DNA from 2 places in the Psychrobacillus sp. FSL W7-1457 genome. Region 2 is predicted to be linked to the other one. Evidence: riboswitches for the same ligand, from Rfam matches in the RefSeq annotation. Region 2 holds a riboswitch; the other holds the start of a gene.
What was found. A riboswitch is a leader RNA that binds a small molecule or an ion and turns the genes downstream of it on or off. The one in region 2 is predicted to bind preQ1.
Positions count from the first base shown of each region.

Region 1 (8,388 bases), 720 kb from region 2:
TGATTTTTTTAAAGTGTGTAGAAATTGTGAATTAATTTAGATTAATGGGACTAAACAAACCCAAACTGTCTCCTCCCCATTGTTTATTCCCTCCTCCATCTAATTGATAAATAAAGTAATTACCAACCGTCAATGCATCTTCTTTATGAGTTCGAATAGCACTAAAATACTCTTGGAAAATGTACGGCCCCTCATGGTGCTTAAATACACGTTCCGATTTAAATATGCACTATGAACAGGGCGTGTTAGTAGCGAGTCAGAGAGATGTTGTGTAACATAATTTTGGGGTAGAATCGCAATTCCTAAACCTTCCTCTACTAATACTTTTATCATTTCAAATCTTTCTATTTTATATGATATATGGGGTGTTACATTTTCCTGTTCAAATGCTTTTAATATTTGGGCACTTGTTTGAAACTCCGGCATCCCTATGATTAATGGTTCCTCGGTAAAATCCTTAAGCATAAGCTGTTCTTTTTGTGCAAAAGGATGATCTTTTTTTATAAGTACAACATATGGTTCGTTGTACAATAATTCACTTTGTATTTCTTCATCCACAATGTGCTGGTTTGTAATTACTCCATGCACATGTAAGCCTAGTAATGCTTGTCTTACTGTTTGATTATACAGCGTGTCAATTAAAGTAAGCTGATTGGATGGGTATAGCTTCTGATAATCTGTAATGACCTGTGACAACCAATAATTTGCCGATTCGATTACCCCTAATCTTATTTCTAATTGTTCTCCTTTTGAGAGCTCCCTTAACTCCGTTTGCATGACCTCGAACTGAGCAACTAAGCCTTTCGACCGTTCCCAAAACTGCTGTCCCATTTCTGTTAATTGAAACTGCTTTGTTGTTCTTTCTATTAACGGAGTATCCATTTCTTGTTCAAGTGCCTTAATGGCGTTACTTAATGAAGGCTGAGAAATGTGCAAGGCCTTAGCTGCCCTGGAAAAGCTGCGATATTTTACGGTGGCATTGAAGTAATACATCTTTCGTAAATCCATCTCTTCACCCCCATTTATAGTTTTAAACTATTATAATATAAAAAATTAATATTGGTTATTATAAATATTTAAAATTATACTAACAATATGATTTTTTAGATAAATGAGGGTGGAAATATGCATAAACCTACAGATTTAAAAGTATGGCAAGGTCGGGTGGATCATGAGTCAGACCACACTTACTACCGTTATCATCAAGTAGTTCGGTTGGCGTCTCTAAAGACTCAAGGGAAAGTCGGTGTAATTGGCTTTGCTTGTGATGAAGGAGTACACCGTAACAATGGACGAATTGGAGCCAAAAATGCGCCTCTAGCTTTACGCAAGCAGCTAGCAACATTACCTTGGCGTCATGCCGTTCATGAAAACGCTTTAATAGACTATGGGAATGTTATTTGCGAGGGCAATGAATTAGAGCAAGCTCAGATTGAACTCGGAGAAAAGGTGGCCAATATTTTATCCAGTGGAAAGGCAATCGTACTTGGTGGTGGACATGAAACATTATATGGACAGTATCTAGGTGTGCGAAAAGCATTTGGCCCCGATGCGTCCATTGGAATACTTAATATAGATGCACACTTTGACATGCGTTCATACGATAAACAGACTTCCTCAGGCACTATGTTTAAGCAAATTTTAGATGAGGATCCAAATGCACATTATTTCGTTTGCGGTATTCAACAATATGGCAATACCACGGCCTTATTTAATATAGCAGATCAGTATAAGGTAACCTATTTTACAGATGAACAGCTGGACTTTCCTTCGTTTACTATAGAGTTACATAACTTTATGGATACACATGATGTGTTACTCGTTACACTTTGTATGGATGTTTTAAATGCAGCTGAAGCGCCTGGAGTCAGTGCACCGTCTCCATTTGGCTTATCAGCTGTAAAGGTCCGAGACATTCTACGCCAAATGGCTTCTCATAAAAAAACAGTCAGCTTTAGTATTTGTGAGGTCAACCCTTTACTTGATGTAGATAACCGGACGGCAAAATTGGGAGCTTACTATATCAATGAAGTAATTATGAATAGTTTCGAATAAACAAGGGGGATACGTATGGTATTAAATCAAATTACAACGCTCAGTCTAGCAGTGGCTTTATTTTTAATCGGTACATTTTTAGTAAAAAGAATTGGATGGTTAAACCGTTTTTGTATTCCAGCACCGGTAGTTGGCGGCTTAATCTTTGCGATTTTAGCAACGGTGTTAAAAAGTTTCGACATTCTTGATATAACATTAGACACTTCCCTTCAGTCTATTTTCATGATTACCTTTTTCACAACAATTGGATTAGGGGCAAGCTTTAAGCTTGTAAAATTAGGCGGAAAACTACTCGTCATATATTGGTTAGCTTGTGGATTTCTAGCTTTAATGCAAAACGTAATTGGTGTCTCATTGGCAAAAGTAATGGATATTCACCCTCTGATTGGTGTGATGGCAGGAGCTGTTTCCATGGAGGGGGGACATGGAGCTGCTGCTGCATATGGAGAAACCATTGAAAGCCTTGGAATTCCGTCTGCTATATCAATTGGTATGGCTGCCGCTACATGTGGTTTAATTGCTGGTGCTCTTGTTGGTGGTCCAGTCGTTCAATATTTAATACGCAAGTTCAACTTAAAGCCAGCTTCTGAAGAAACAGAAGAATATGTAGAAAAAGCACAGCACGAAATTACCGAGAAATCTTTTATGGTACAAGTCTTCTTAATTACCTTCTGTATGGCTGTTGGTACATATGTTGGTGAATGGTTCTCTAATATGACTGGTTTTGTTTTACCGGGCTATGTAGGGGCTATGTTCGTAGCTGTAATTGTTCGTAACATTTTAGACCGTTTTAATCCTGATTTAATTAATATGAAGGAAATTAATTTAATAGGAGATATCTCTCTTGGTATTTTCCTATCTATGGCACTGATGAGCATCAAGCTCTGGGAAGTAGCAGACTTAGCCCTTCCGTTGTTTGTCATCATATTAGCGCAAGTAATCTTCATTGTATTATTCGCGGTAATCGTTCTTTTCCGTTTATTAGGAAAAAATTATGATGCTGCCATTATGGTAGCAGGCTTCCTTGGCCATGGGCTCGGAGCAACACCTAACGCAATGGCCAATATGTCAGCAGTAGTTTCAAAATTTGGACCATCCCGAAAGGCGTTCTTAATAGTACCAATCGTTGGCGCCTTCTTAATAGACGTGTTTGGTATGCCGATTATTATTACTACAATTAATTTGTTTAAATAGACAAAATAAAAGCGCAATCCTTTGAACATCAAAGGTTTGCGTTTTCTTATTGGAATAGGTTATTCAAAATAGTTATCTCGAAGCAAATCTTGACTTCCAAGTCAAAAAGCACAATGTAATATTTCCCAATTAATGTTTGGAGGATTTAAATATTTTATTCTGGGTATCTAATATACTTACGAGTTGAGCTTAGGATGTGATGTTTTTATGTTTGGACTATCTGACCTCTTGTCACTGATTATTTCTGCATTTATCATCTTGCCTGTGGTCGTATTTCTGCGAGAATCCGGTTATTTAATCGTTAGCTGGTTATTCGGAGTAGTAAAACCACGGCTCACAATCGGTTCCGGACCCAGGCTCTTTAAAATTGGAATGATTGATATACGCAAGTACTATCATTTGTATAGCTGGTTTTCATATGATGACTTAAAGCGTAAAAGTAAGTTTGCTTATGTTAGCATTTATTCTGGACCAATATTGGTTAACCTGATTATTGCCCTCCTCATTAACTTCTTAATCGCCAACGGCTGGGCTGCAGAATATAAAACATTTTGGGATCGCTTTGTTTTCTACGCATTCTATTATTTGTTATTTGATATAGTACCCATGATTACGACTAATGGTAAACCGAACAACGGCATGATTATTTATGAAATGATTCGATACGGAAAGAGAATCGACTTTAACGAAGAATCCTTCCTCCCAGCTACTTCAGATGTGGAGAACGAGTACCACGAACAGATGAAGCAAATAGAAGAAATAAAAAAAGAGAGAGAAGAGGAAAAACATGAACACTAAACTATTGTTTTCTTCTCTCTCAAAAGAGCCGATTCAAGAATATCTCCTAAATCGGCTCTTTTTTATATAAAATCGCGTTAATGCATTCTTTATTCGTAAATCTAGCCTAGCCTAGAAGCTAAGCCTAATCCTTTATACCTCCCTTAGACGCCTTGCTTTCAGAGCAAGCCCTTGGTTCAGTATCAAGGCACCTATCATTTGAATGACTGTTTTCACAACTACTTGGCCGACAATTGCTGCAGGCACAGCTTCCCACGGTATAAATCCTGCTCCAAGTGGACTCAATCCAACGATTACAAAAACAACAGAGTCAAGAAGACCTCCCACAATCCCACTGTAAAAAACTCTCCACGCCATTGGTAACTTTAAGCGTGTATAGATTTCTGTATCTGCTGTCTCGGCGATTACAAAAGATAAAGCAGATGCTGCCACAATCATTAAAGTATCTCCAAGTGCAAATGATGCAGTCCCTGATAAGAGTAACGCTAAGAAGATAAATAAATATGTTTTAGCTCTACCATATTTATTTTGCACAAGATCTCGAAATATAAAGGTTGCTCCAACAAAAAGCGTCCCCATAGGAACGATAAACATGCCAAACTCTAACGGTGCAAATCTAGCCGTCACCACATTTGCAATAACAATAGATAATAAATACAATAATATTCTCATTATGCTTCTCCTTTAAATATCACTAACTCTGTAAAGGCTAGTAACATTTATATATTCTTTTCCGCAAGTTCTCGCTTAGTATTTAAATACTCCTCAAGCCCATTTTCACGTAATTTACATGCTGGGCACTCTCCACAACCATCTGCAATGATCCCGTTATAACAGGTTAAAGTTCTTTCTCTCACATACTCAAATACACCAAGTGAATCTGCTAGCTCCCATGTTTGTGCCTTGTTGATCCACATTAATGGTGTATGAATGACAAAGGAACTATCCATTGATAAATTTAATGTCATATTCATCGATTTGATAAAAACGTCACGACAATCGGGATACCCACTAAAGTCTGTTTCACAAACCCCTGTCACGATATGGTTTGCTCCTACCTGACTAGCTAAGACACCAGCAAATGAAAGAAAAAGCAGATTTCTTCCGGGAACAAATGTTGAAGGTAGCTCACCTTTAGCCCTTTCTTCAATTTTTATCTCCTCGCGTGTCAATGCATTAGCTGCAAGCTGATTTAGTAATGACATATCTAGCACATGATGTTCGATGCCAAGCTCTTTTGCTATTTCTTTTGCACAGTCAATCTCTAGACGATGTCTTTGACCATAATCAAAGGTCACGGCCACCACTTCTGCAAAATTTTCAATCGCCCAGAACAAACAAGTCGTACTATCTTGTCCTCCACTAAATACAATAAGTGCTTTACTCTGTTTCATGTATAAATCTCCTTCACGACGAAAAAACAGCACGCTAAGAGAAGTGCTGTTTTCATCTTAGTTTTTTTAAGAGGGTCGCTAATAACCTCTTCCTTGCTAACAAGGATTTATTTAATTAATTTTCATTTATAAGTAATCGTCTAGGAGTAAGAAGTTCCTATTCCATTCCATTTATCGATTATCAATATTTTCAGGATTAAGGTCATGGTTCATTAAACGGTAGCTCGCAATCTCCTCATATTTTGTTCCTGGTCGTCCATAGTTGCACCACGGATCAATGGAGATACCTCCACGTGGTGTGAATTTCCCCCAAACCTCAATATACCTAGGATCTAGCAGTTGGATTAAATCATTCATAATAATATTCACACAATCCTCGTGGAAATCACCATGGTTTCTAAAGCTAAATAAGTATAGCTTCAACGATTTACTTTCCACTATTTTTTTATCTGGGATGTATGAAATATACATAGTGGCAAAATCAGGTTGTTGCGTTATTGGACATAGACTCGTAAACTCTGGACAATTAAACTTCACAAAATAATCTCGATTAGAATGTAGATTGTCCACTGATTCTAATACTTCAGGCGCATAGTTAAATGCATATTGCACTTTTTGATTTCCTAATAAGGTTAAATCTTCTAATCCTTCAGCTGACTTTCGGCCAGACATAAAAAAACCCCCTTGAAAAGTAATACCAAATCTTTTCAAGGAGAGGTTGAGACATTTTCTATAAAACTTTACAGGATTAAAACAAAAAAGCCATGTCCAGTTATGGACATGGCTTTTTCGTCATGTATCCATAGTTTTTTATAGAGGGTATCTGCTATGAACCTCTCCTGAAAAATTTCAGGTATTTATCTAAAAAAATAATATAATACGTGGAGATAAATGTCAAATTGAAAAATAACACTTTTTGGGCTCGTTATTAGATAGGACGGAAATTTATGAAGCATTACCGACTAACTAATTGAGGCGTCGTGTTACGTATCAAATAATCAAATGATCCAAGTGCAGCTGTTGCCCCTGAACCCATTGAAATGATGATTTGCTTGTATACCGTATCCGTACAGTCACCTGCTGCGAATACGCCAGGCATGCTTGTCGCACCGTGCTTATTAATAATGATTTCATTATTTTGATTTAAATCAATTATACCTTTTAAAAATTCTGTGTTCGGTAGTAGACCAATTTGTACGAAAACCCCTTGTAGCTCAATATGCTCTTCTTTACCAGACACAACATCCAAATAAGTTAACCCGTTCACTTTATCTGTACCTGTAATTTCTTGTGTTAAGGCATTTGTTAAAACCGTTACATTAGATAGACTATGTAAACGCTCTTGTAATACTGTATCAGCCTTTAGCTCTGCATTCCGTTGTAATAGGTAAACATGGTTCACAATTCCCGCTAAGTCAATTGCTGCTTCAACTCCAGAATTTCCACCGCCAACTACAGCCACATCTTTCCCTTTGAAGATTGGACCATCACAATGCGGGCAATATGCTACGCCTTTATTTTTAAATTCTTGCTCGCCTGGTACACCTAATTGACGGTAGCGTGCCCCTGTTGAAAGAATAACTGTTTTTCCTTTCAATACTGCACCGTTTTCTAATGTTACTTCTACCATCTCGTTACGAGCAATACTTGTAACTCGTTGGGATTTCATAATATCTACATTGTAATCCGCTACATGTGCCTCTAAGCTTGAAACAAATTGTGGACCTTCTGTAGCTCTCGTACCAATAATGTTCTCAATAGCCAATGTGTCATTTACTTGACCACCAAAGCGCTCCGCTACTATACCTGTACGAATACCTTTACGAGCGGAGTAGATTGCTGCAGAGGCACCTGCCGGACCACCACCAACTACCAATACATCGAACGGCTCAACGTCTTGGAATTCAGACCCGTCTGACACTTCTCCAAGCTTGTTTAATATATCTTCAAGCTCCATACGACCACCACCGAAGTTCTCACCGTTCATATAGACAGTGGGTACAGCCATAATGTCTCGTTCTTTAATTTCGTCTTGGAACGCGCCACCTTCAACCATTGTGTTTGAGATATTTGGATTTAACACAGACATGATATTCAATGCCTGTACAACGTCTGGGCAATTGTGACAAGTCAGGCTCACGTACGTTTCAAATTTCATAGGTTTCTTAATGGCTTGAATGCGTTTAATCACAGCCTCATCTATCTTAGGAGCACGACCTGAAACTTGCAATAAGGCTAGTACTAATGATGTAAATTCATGGCCAAGTGGTAAGCCTGCGAATGTTACACCTGACTCCTCCCCCACCTTATTAATGCTAAAGCTAGGAGTACGCTCTAGTAATGCATGTTGTACGGTAATAAGCTGAGACATATTTTCTAACTCTGTTACAAGCTCAAGCATGTCATTAGATACTTTATCGTCGCTTACGCTTACTTTGATAACTATCTCACCTTCTAATAATGCTAAGTACTGTTGTAACTGAGCTTTTAAGTTTGCATCTATTAGCATAAATTTCGCTGTCGCTGAAATAATGAAATATTATATTCAGATAATTCAATAACTATAATTCAATAATAAATCAATCTGTTATTCTCAACGAGCAGCCCTTCACCTCTATTCATCTTTTTTTAATACGCGTATTTCTTTTTTCTTTATAATTCTAATAAAAAATAGCGACAAGGCTGTCTGAAAATAATTTCATAACAGGCACTTGCCGCTTAAATCTTGCTCTAGTTTATATAGCTTAGAAACTTAGATTTTACCAACTAGGTCTAAGCTTGGAGTTAAAGTTTCGCCGCCTTCTTGCCATTTAGCTGGGCAAACTTCGCCTGGATTGTTGCGAACATATTGAGCTGCTTTTATTTTGTTTACTAACGTAGATGCGTCACGACCAATACCACCAGCGTTAATTTCGTAAGCTTGTACAATACCTTCTGGGTCAATGAT
Region 1 is NZ_CP151993.1:3,896,604-3,904,991, forward strand. It holds gene NSQ95_RS19210 (LysR family transcriptional regulator) at 130-1,008, opposite strand; gene hutG (formimidoylglutamase) at 1,126-2,055, shown strand; gene gltS (sodium/glutamate symporter) at 2,065-3,249, shown strand; gene NSQ95_RS19225 (hypothetical protein) at 3,457-4,047, shown strand; gene NSQ95_RS19230 (VUT family protein) at 4,180-4,719, opposite strand; gene queC (7-cyano-7-deazaguanine synthase QueC) at 4,767-5,441, opposite strand; gene queF (preQ(1) synthase) at 5,613-6,113, opposite strand; PreQ1 riboswitch class I at 6,238-6,284, opposite strand; gene ahpF (alkyl hydroperoxide reductase subunit F) at 6,397-7,950, opposite strand; gene ahpC (alkyl hydroperoxide reductase subunit C) at 8,194-8,388, opposite strand, start outside.
Region 1: linked by a shared signal. The riboswitch ahead of queF (preQ(1) synthase) and the one ahead of NSQ95_RS15660 (QueT transporter family protein) in region 2 are both predicted to bind preQ1.

Region 2 (8,388 bases):
ATCGGGAGGATACTACTAGGAAGCGAACAGGCTTGTCCGTCAAGTTATACCAGTAATGCAATAGATTTGCGTCAAACATCGTAGACTGCTGTTCCTTCAGTTCCATCTCCTGACTACCAACTACTACTGTTAATGTTCCTTCTACTACAAATAGAAACTCATGGCCGCTATGTGAGAATGCATTACCTTTATTTTCCCCTGGTTGTAGCGTAACAAAAATAGGTGCATAAGCCGCATCCTGTATACCATTGGATAAATCCTTATAGTAAAACTGTTGTCTAATTTCAGCTAATTCATCATGGGGAGTTACATCCGGAAAGAAAACGGTCGGATTGACTTTTAGGGCATCCGCTATTTTTTTTAGAGATTCTAACGTCACACTAGATTTTCCTCTTTCGACCTGTGAAAGGAAGCTAATCGATACATCCGTCATCTCGGCAAGTTCCTTTAGAGTGAGCTTACGTTCTTTTCTTAAGTCTTTTAGAATAGTACCTATTAAATTAGAAGACATATTATCTCTCCTTTTTTCTTCTCTATTATTTATCATACCTAGTAATGAGGTATCCCTCAATGATTCATATTAAATAACCATTGACAGAAAATTATAAACTATCTAAAATAAAAACAGGGAGAAATTAAAGTGTTACTTCAATTTTAAAGGGGAGATGAAAGATGGATCCAAAACAAATGAGGAAGGTCTGGATTGCTAGTTTAGTAGGAAGCTCCATTGAATGGTTTGATTACTTTTTATATGGTACAGTTGCCGCACTCGTTTTCAATCAAGTATTTTTTGTGACAGAGGAGCCAACTGTAGGATTATTGCTTTCCTATGCATCCTTTGCTTTAGCATTTTTTATCCGACCATTCGGTGGGATCATATTTAGTCATATCGGGGATAGGATTGGAAGAAAGAAAACATTAGTTATTACATTGAGTCTAATGGGAGTTGCGACTTTTGGGATGGGGCTACTACCTACATACCAAGCAATTGGTGTATGGGCTCCTATTCTATTAATCACCCTACGTTTAATCCAAGGACTGGGTATCGGCGGAGAATGGGGAGGTGCACTATTACTAGCAGTTGAATATGCACCAAAGGAAAAACGAGGTTTGTACGGTGCAATTCCACAAATGGGTGTAACAATCGGGATGGTAATGGGTACTGTTGCGTTGTCCATTATGACTCTATTACCTGAAGGTTCTTTCATGACATGGGGATGGCGTGTTCCATTTATCATGAGTGCGTTACTTGTTATTTTTGGCTTGTGGATCCGTAAAGGAATTGAAGAAACACCTTCCTTTAAAAGGGTACAGGAGTCAGGGGAGATTCCAAAGCTGCCTATTGCTGATACGTTAAAGTATCATTGGAAAGAGGTTATTATAGCTGTAGGGGCAAAGGTTGTTGAGACTGCACCTTTCTACATTTTTGGTACTTTTGTTGTTTCTTATGCTACTGCTGAGTTAGGTTTCTCACGTACTGCTGTATTAAATACGGTAATGGTAGCGACAATTGTGACGACTATTCTTATACCTATCATGGGTAGTCTGTCAGATAAAATCGGGCGGAAGAAGGTTTATGTGGCTGGAACGGTTGGGATGATTTTGTTTGCCTTCCCTTACTTTTGGATGCTTCAGCAGCAGTCACTTGTGTTACTAGTAGTTGCAACGATCATCGGGTTAGGAATTATTTGGGCACCGATTACAGCCGTGCTAGGAACGATGTTTTCAGAAATCTTTGACGCGAAGGTTCGTTATACAGGAATCACACTAGGCTACCAAATTGGAGCTGCCCTAGCTGGTGGAACAGCACCATTGATAGCTGCAAGTCTTATGCTACAGTTTAATGGATCCTATGTTCCAGTTGCATTTTATATTATTTTCACTGCTGTTATTTCTTTATTGGCCATTTGGGCAGTTAAGGATAGAAGCCAGCAAAATTTAGATGATGTAACTCCAGTAAATGCAGATGAATCATTCTCAAAGACAAATGAAAAAGAACTTAGTAAAGTATAATGATGTGAACATAAAGCTCGTCTTACGCTACTTTAGGCAAGGCGAGCTTGTATTTTTTAGGGAGGCTATAATGATGCTAGTGGTTAATGAACAGGAAATTATGTCTACATATAAGATGAAGGATGCAATAAAAGATATCAAAGAGATATTGGAAGCAAAAGCAGCAGAAAAATTAGCGAGTCCACATAGAACAGTAATTGAATTTCCACAACATGAAGCATCTGCGTTGTATATGCCAAGCGCTGATTTAATAGGGGAGGTGACAGCTGTAAAGGTAGTGACCATTTTCCCAAACAATCCTTCACAGGGAAAGCCTACTACACAGGGGATTGTCTTGCTGTCGGACGCAAAAAATGGAGAACATTTGGCCATGTTAAATGCTTCCTATTTAACAAGATTACGAACTGGAGCGCTTAGCGGTATTGCTACCGATTATCTCGCAAAAAAAGATTCGAAGGTGTTAACTGTAATAGGAACAGGAGCAATGGCATTTGAACAGGTACTTGCAGTTCTTGCAGTGAGAGATATAGAACGTATTGTGCTAGTTAATAGAACTATTTCAAAAGCAGAACAATTTGGCCAAAAGCTAGCAGATTTCGGGATTGATATTCCTTATGAAGTATTTAATGATGTTTCAGGAGCTGTAGGTGAGGCAGATATTATCTGCTGTGCAACGAGATCTAACGAGCCAGTCTTTAAAGGGAGTGACTTAAAACCGGGTACTCATATTAATGGAGTTGGCTCTTATCTACCTCATATGCTTGAAATGGATGTAGCTACGATAACCAAGTCCTCTAAAATTGTAGTAGATGATTTGGACGGGGTTAAGGGCGAGGCAGGGGAACTCATGCATGCAGTAGAGATTGGCGAATGGTCCTTCGATCAAGTTTATGGAGATATAGGAGCACTTGTTACTGGTGCGGTGAAGGGACGACAGCATGAAGAAGAAATAACATTATTTAAATCTGTCGGTGCAGCATACTATGATTTAGCAGTTGCAAAAGGTGTTTTTGTAAAAGCAAGGGAACATAATATTGGTACAGAAATAGAGGTATAAAAAGAAGTCCGAGTAGCAAATTATGCTGTTCGGCCTTTTCTAATTGTGTAGAAAACTATAAAATTCTGAAACCTGTTCTCGCATTTCTACATTTGCCTGTCGGGGCAGGGATAGGCGCCTGCGCTTTTCTTGTTGTCTAGCTCCGGCGCCTTGCCCCTCGGGGTCAAATGGATAAAAGCTCCGGTGGCTGAGGAACTGCCTCCTCGCATTTCTCCATTTGCCTGTCGGGGCAGGGATAGGCGCCTGCGCTTTTCTTGTTGTCTAGCTTCAGCGCCTTGCCCCTCGGGGTCAAATGGGAAAATACTGCGGTGGCTGAGGACCTGCCTCCTCGCATTTTCCCATTTGCCTGTCGGGGCAGGGATAGGCGCCTATGCTTTTCTGATTGACTTCTATTTTTTTACATGATAAAATTATCTCGAATTAAAGATATTTAAATTAAAGATAAAATAGGAGGATTATAAATGAATCACTTAAAAGGTATACATCATGTGACTGCTATTACAAGCAGTGCAGAAGAAAACTATAAATTTTTTACTTACGTATTAGGTATGCGATTAGTAAAGAAAACAGTAAATCAGGATGACATTCAAACCTATCATTTATTCTTTGCAGATGATGTTGGTGGAGCAGGAACAGATATGACATTTTTTGATTTCCCAGGAATCCCTAAAGGCACCCATGGGACGAATGAGATTTATAAAACGGCTTTTCGTGTTCCAACCGATGCATCTTTAGATTATTGGGAGAAACGCTTTGACCGTTTAAATGTGAAACACACAGGTATTCAAGAGCAATTCGGAGTGAAGGTTCTATCTTTTGTAGACTTTGACGACCAGCAATACGAATTGATTTCGGATGAGAACAATAGAGGTGTAGAGTCTGGTACTCCTTGGCAAAAAGGACCAATACCCTTAGAGCATGCCATTACTGGTTTAGGTCCCATTCATATTCGCATTGCACAGTTTGACTACATGAAGGAAGTACTAGAAAAAGTATTACTGTTTAAGGAAATTGCGCAAGAGGGTGATCTTCACTTATTTGAGGTTGGAGAAGGTGGAAATGGAGCACGCGTCATTATTGAGAAAAATGTTATCCTACCACCAGGTCGTCAAGGCTTCGGAACAGTACATCATGCTGCATTCCGAGTGGAAGATAGAGCAGTGTTAGATGAGTGGACAGAGCGAATGGAAAGCTTTGGATTCCATACTTCTGGGTTTGTAGATCGCTTCTTCTTCCAATCTTTATATGCTCGAGTGGCAGACGGGATATTATTTGAATTTGCTACGGACGGTCCCGGCTTTATGGGAGACGAGTCTTATGAGACTTTGGGAGAAAAACTTTCCTTACCTCCATTCTTAGAATCAAAACGTGCCCAAATTGAAGGCCTAGTAAGACCTATAGATACGGTAAGAAGTACAATTGAGTTTAAAAAAGAGTAAATTGAAAAAGGTCATTTCCTTTGTAGGAAGTGACCTTAAAATAAGCCCCCAAATTCTGAGAAGAAAATGGGGGCTCATTTTTTATATTAGTTCCTTAAATTTTAAACGTTTATTTAAGGCAAGCATTAATGGTATGCCTACTGCCATTACCACAAATTCACCTAAAGCAACTGTATACCACGTGTAATAAAAAGGATTAGCAATATTGAATGCAAAATATAGTTCAATATCGAACGCAAGATGCAATTCAATGGCAATTATGAACATAGTAAATGTAAATAAAATGGTGTTTAAAATCATATGCCATAGTTGATTCTTTACGAACTTCCCTATCAGTATACTAATAGATAGAGTGATAATGGAATGTCCTACTCCAAAAGTTAAATCGTAGAGTCCTAATGGAGAGAAAAGGTTTGTAATAAAAACACCAATTACAATTCCAAAGAAATACTTTTTGTTGAATATTATGAGGTGATTAAACATCTCGGATATCCGAAACTGAAAAGCACCAAATGCGATAGGAGCCACTAGCATAGAGACAGCTACATATAAAGCTGCAATAATTCCACTTGTAGCAATTGTTTTTATGTTCATATTCATTTCTCCTTAGTTTTTTTCCGTGGGAGGTTCTCGAACCACGTTTAATTTATCGAACAATCCATAATAATAGGCTAATAGAGGTAGGATGTCAAGAAGTTCCAAGCTATTGTTAGTTTAAAGATTAACATGAGTCATATAAAAAACCATGAAGAGGCAGGTGCCCTCTCATGGTTTAACAAGTAATTTTTATAATGATTTGTCACGAAGGAAATTTTGAACTATATGCTTATCTTCTTCATATGTTTTAAGTGTATAGCCTTCTTTCTGGAGCCATTCAATAATAAGAGGGAGTGCTTTAGTAGTTTGGCTTCTATCATGAAGGAGTATAATGATATCTTTATCCCCCGATTTGTACGCTTTCTCTGTTTCCAATTGGACGTTTTTAACGATTTCTTTATATTGCTTATCCGTATATCTCCAGTCATTTGTGTCCACATCCCAATCCCAAAGCTTATAATTTTGTTTAATCAGTTTATCCTTCATGGCTGTTGTTACATGTGGCTTGCTTCCGTAAGGTACACGAATCAGCCTTGGATTGTGCCCCGTCATCTGTTCGATCAGGCTAACACCGCTATTAATTTCTTGTATAAAGGATTCTGCACTTTTGTAAACCTTAGTCTTGTCATGCGTCATGCTATGTGTCCCAATATAATGTCCATTCTTTGCTACAGCTTTCACAATGGATTCATGTGCCTTCATATGCTTTCCTAAAAAAAAGAATGTGCCACTAACCTCGTATTGCTTAAGGGTTTGAAGGTTAATAGTCGTAAACTCATTTGGCCCATCATCAAAGGTTAGGTAAACGTTAGCTTTCTTTGGTGAGGGGAAAACGGGAGGACGGCTATCTTCTATTTTCTTATTTAGTAATCTGTTAATATGCTTTTCTACAACTGTATGATCCACAGCTGAATTGCTTTCAGTGGCGAGACTAACCGATGGAAATGGTAGAATAAAAACTAGTAATGTCAGACTGAAGGATAATAGAAGCTTTATCATATTGGAATCACCTATTTTCTTTCTACGAGTTTTATATGACTGCAATATTTAAATATATTCAACTCAAACACCATATAGAATAAAAAATGATTATTTTTAAAAGGGGTCTTAAAATGGAATTGCTGAAAACGTTCGACCATAGAGGAAATGTTACGGGAGTGGCTACTCGTGAGGAAATACATAGGTTAGGACTTTGGCATGAAACCTTCCATTGCTGGATTGTCTGTAGAGAAGAAGGAGTGGATTACATCTATCTCCAGCTAAGAAGTGATAAGAAAAAAGATTACCCAAGCTTATTGGATATTACGGCGGCGGGTCATTTATTATCAATAGAATCAGTAGAAGACGGGATCAGAGAGGTAGAAGAGGAACTAGGGATCGAAGTGGCTTTTAGAGAGCTGGAGTCCTTAGGGGTAATAGGCTACACGATTATCTCAGAGAAGTTAATCGATAAGGAGTTTGCTCATACCTTTGTTTATAAAGCTACTCCCACATGGGATGCATTTACATTACAAACAGAAGAGGTAGCTGGAATTGTTAGAACCAAGTTTTCTTCTTTTATGGGGCTATGGAAGGATGACGTAGAATCTATAAAGATAGAAGGAATACTGGTCGACGAGCAAGGAGTAAGGAGTAGAATAGAAAAAAATGTAGGTAAGGAGAGCTTTGTGCCTCATCCATTAGATTACTTTGAAAAAGTTCTAGAGAGAATAGAGGAAAAGCTAAGGCTTACTCACTGAAGTCTAAAGGAGGATGGGACAGAACTCTCCTCAACATAAAATATAATTGTTTTCCGTTACGACGGACGCTTTACAGGAGAACGGCTTAATCTCCTCGTCGCTTTGCTCCTGCTTGGGATTTCTGCACGTGCTGTCCACTTGGAGTCGGCGCCTCCTTTCCATAGGGTGGAGAGATGTCTTACAGTAATTCAGTTGGCTTTGAAATGGAAAAAAACGTAAAATCGACATCTTGATTTTACGTTTTTTAAATTTATTTACAAGTTTTGTCCATTCTCTTAGATTTTTAAAAACCAAATAGTTGAAGAATAATCCAGCTTGATGCGTAAAATACCATAAACTGAACCCCAGCTCCAATACCTAAAATACGATTTAAAAGTCCGCCTACTGTAGCAACTGTAAGTGTTAACACAATCCCTACAAGCTGAGCTTCATGGTAAGCTAATAAACATGCTAGCCCAATAAACATTGCAATAATTGCTTCTTGACTAACGTATTTTAAGACTAGGACTGATGCTTTACGTGCATAGTTCATCGAAAATGGATATGCAATTAAAGAAGCAACTGTAATTCCGATTAAACCAAAAATAAAGAAATCCCACGACGTTAAATAGGTGTGTAGATTATTTATTGGTTCTACTGTAAAAACGGGTGGAGCATTAAACAAAGGAGAAGCTGGTCCCAGAGCCACAGGGCTTAACGGAATTCCGAAGGCAATTAGCGGAATGATTGCTTCCGCAATATAGGTAGATTCGGTTACCCCATTCATGACTGTTAAGCTAGTAGTAGATTTTTTATAAGCTCCTTTTGTTCTAGATCCTACGATTTCTCCCATAAGAGAAGTCATCCCAACTGGACTAAATACAAACGTAAGAGATGATATAAATGTAGTGATCGAAGTAAAGATTGTCTGTCTTCCAGTTAGAATTTTAAATGGATTAGGAAAATACCCTTTCCAAGATTTTGTTTCTGGAGCTAAATGATACTCGTTCGCTTTATTTCTTAAAACACTTTTCCTTGCACTCGAAGAAGCAGCGATTAATATATCAGATAGCATGGGACCTATTGCAATTCCAAGAAAGAAAGTGATGGATAAATGTTTGTCTAAAATTGAAAAGCTTAATGTATCTAGGCTTTTTATAAAAAATGCAAATGGAATAATTAATAGAACACTGGCCCATCTTCCTTTTGAGAAGTAAGCAATTAAAAATGCAGCTAATGTAAAAATAAGACCGGAAGATGATTTGAAAAAATCTGCGAATTGCCCTAAAAACTGTCCAAGTAAAACTGCAGTAGGTAATGCAATAAACGCTCCAATGATTCCGCCAGAAATCATTTTTCTTAAAGCTATATGAGGCATGCCCATTCGTCTCAATGTATTGGCATGATCAATTAAAGGGACTGCTGTAGTATCACCCGGGATACCCATTAATGCTGTAGGAACAGCGTGTGTTAAATGTTTTGCTAAAACTGCTGCCATGAAAAAGGCAAATACACCTTCAGGCGGCGCTCCTAAAAGAATTACCAGTAAGGTAAGGGGGACCAT
Region 2 is NZ_CP151993.1:3,179,388-3,187,775, reverse strand. It holds gene NSQ95_RS15680 (XRE family transcriptional regulator) at 1-511, opposite strand, end outside; gene NSQ95_RS15675 (MFS transporter) at 673-2,013, shown strand; gene NSQ95_RS15670 (ornithine cyclodeaminase family protein) at 2,087-3,070, shown strand; gene NSQ95_RS15665 (ring-cleaving dioxygenase) at 3,532-4,509, shown strand; gene NSQ95_RS15660 (QueT transporter family protein) at 4,591-5,103, opposite strand; PreQ1 riboswitch class I at 5,110-5,154, opposite strand; gene NSQ95_RS15655 (polysaccharide deacetylase family protein) at 5,296-6,105, opposite strand; gene NSQ95_RS15650 (NUDIX domain-containing protein) at 6,219-6,845, shown strand; gene NSQ95_RS15645 (tripartite tricarboxylate transporter permease) at 7,129-8,388, opposite strand, start outside.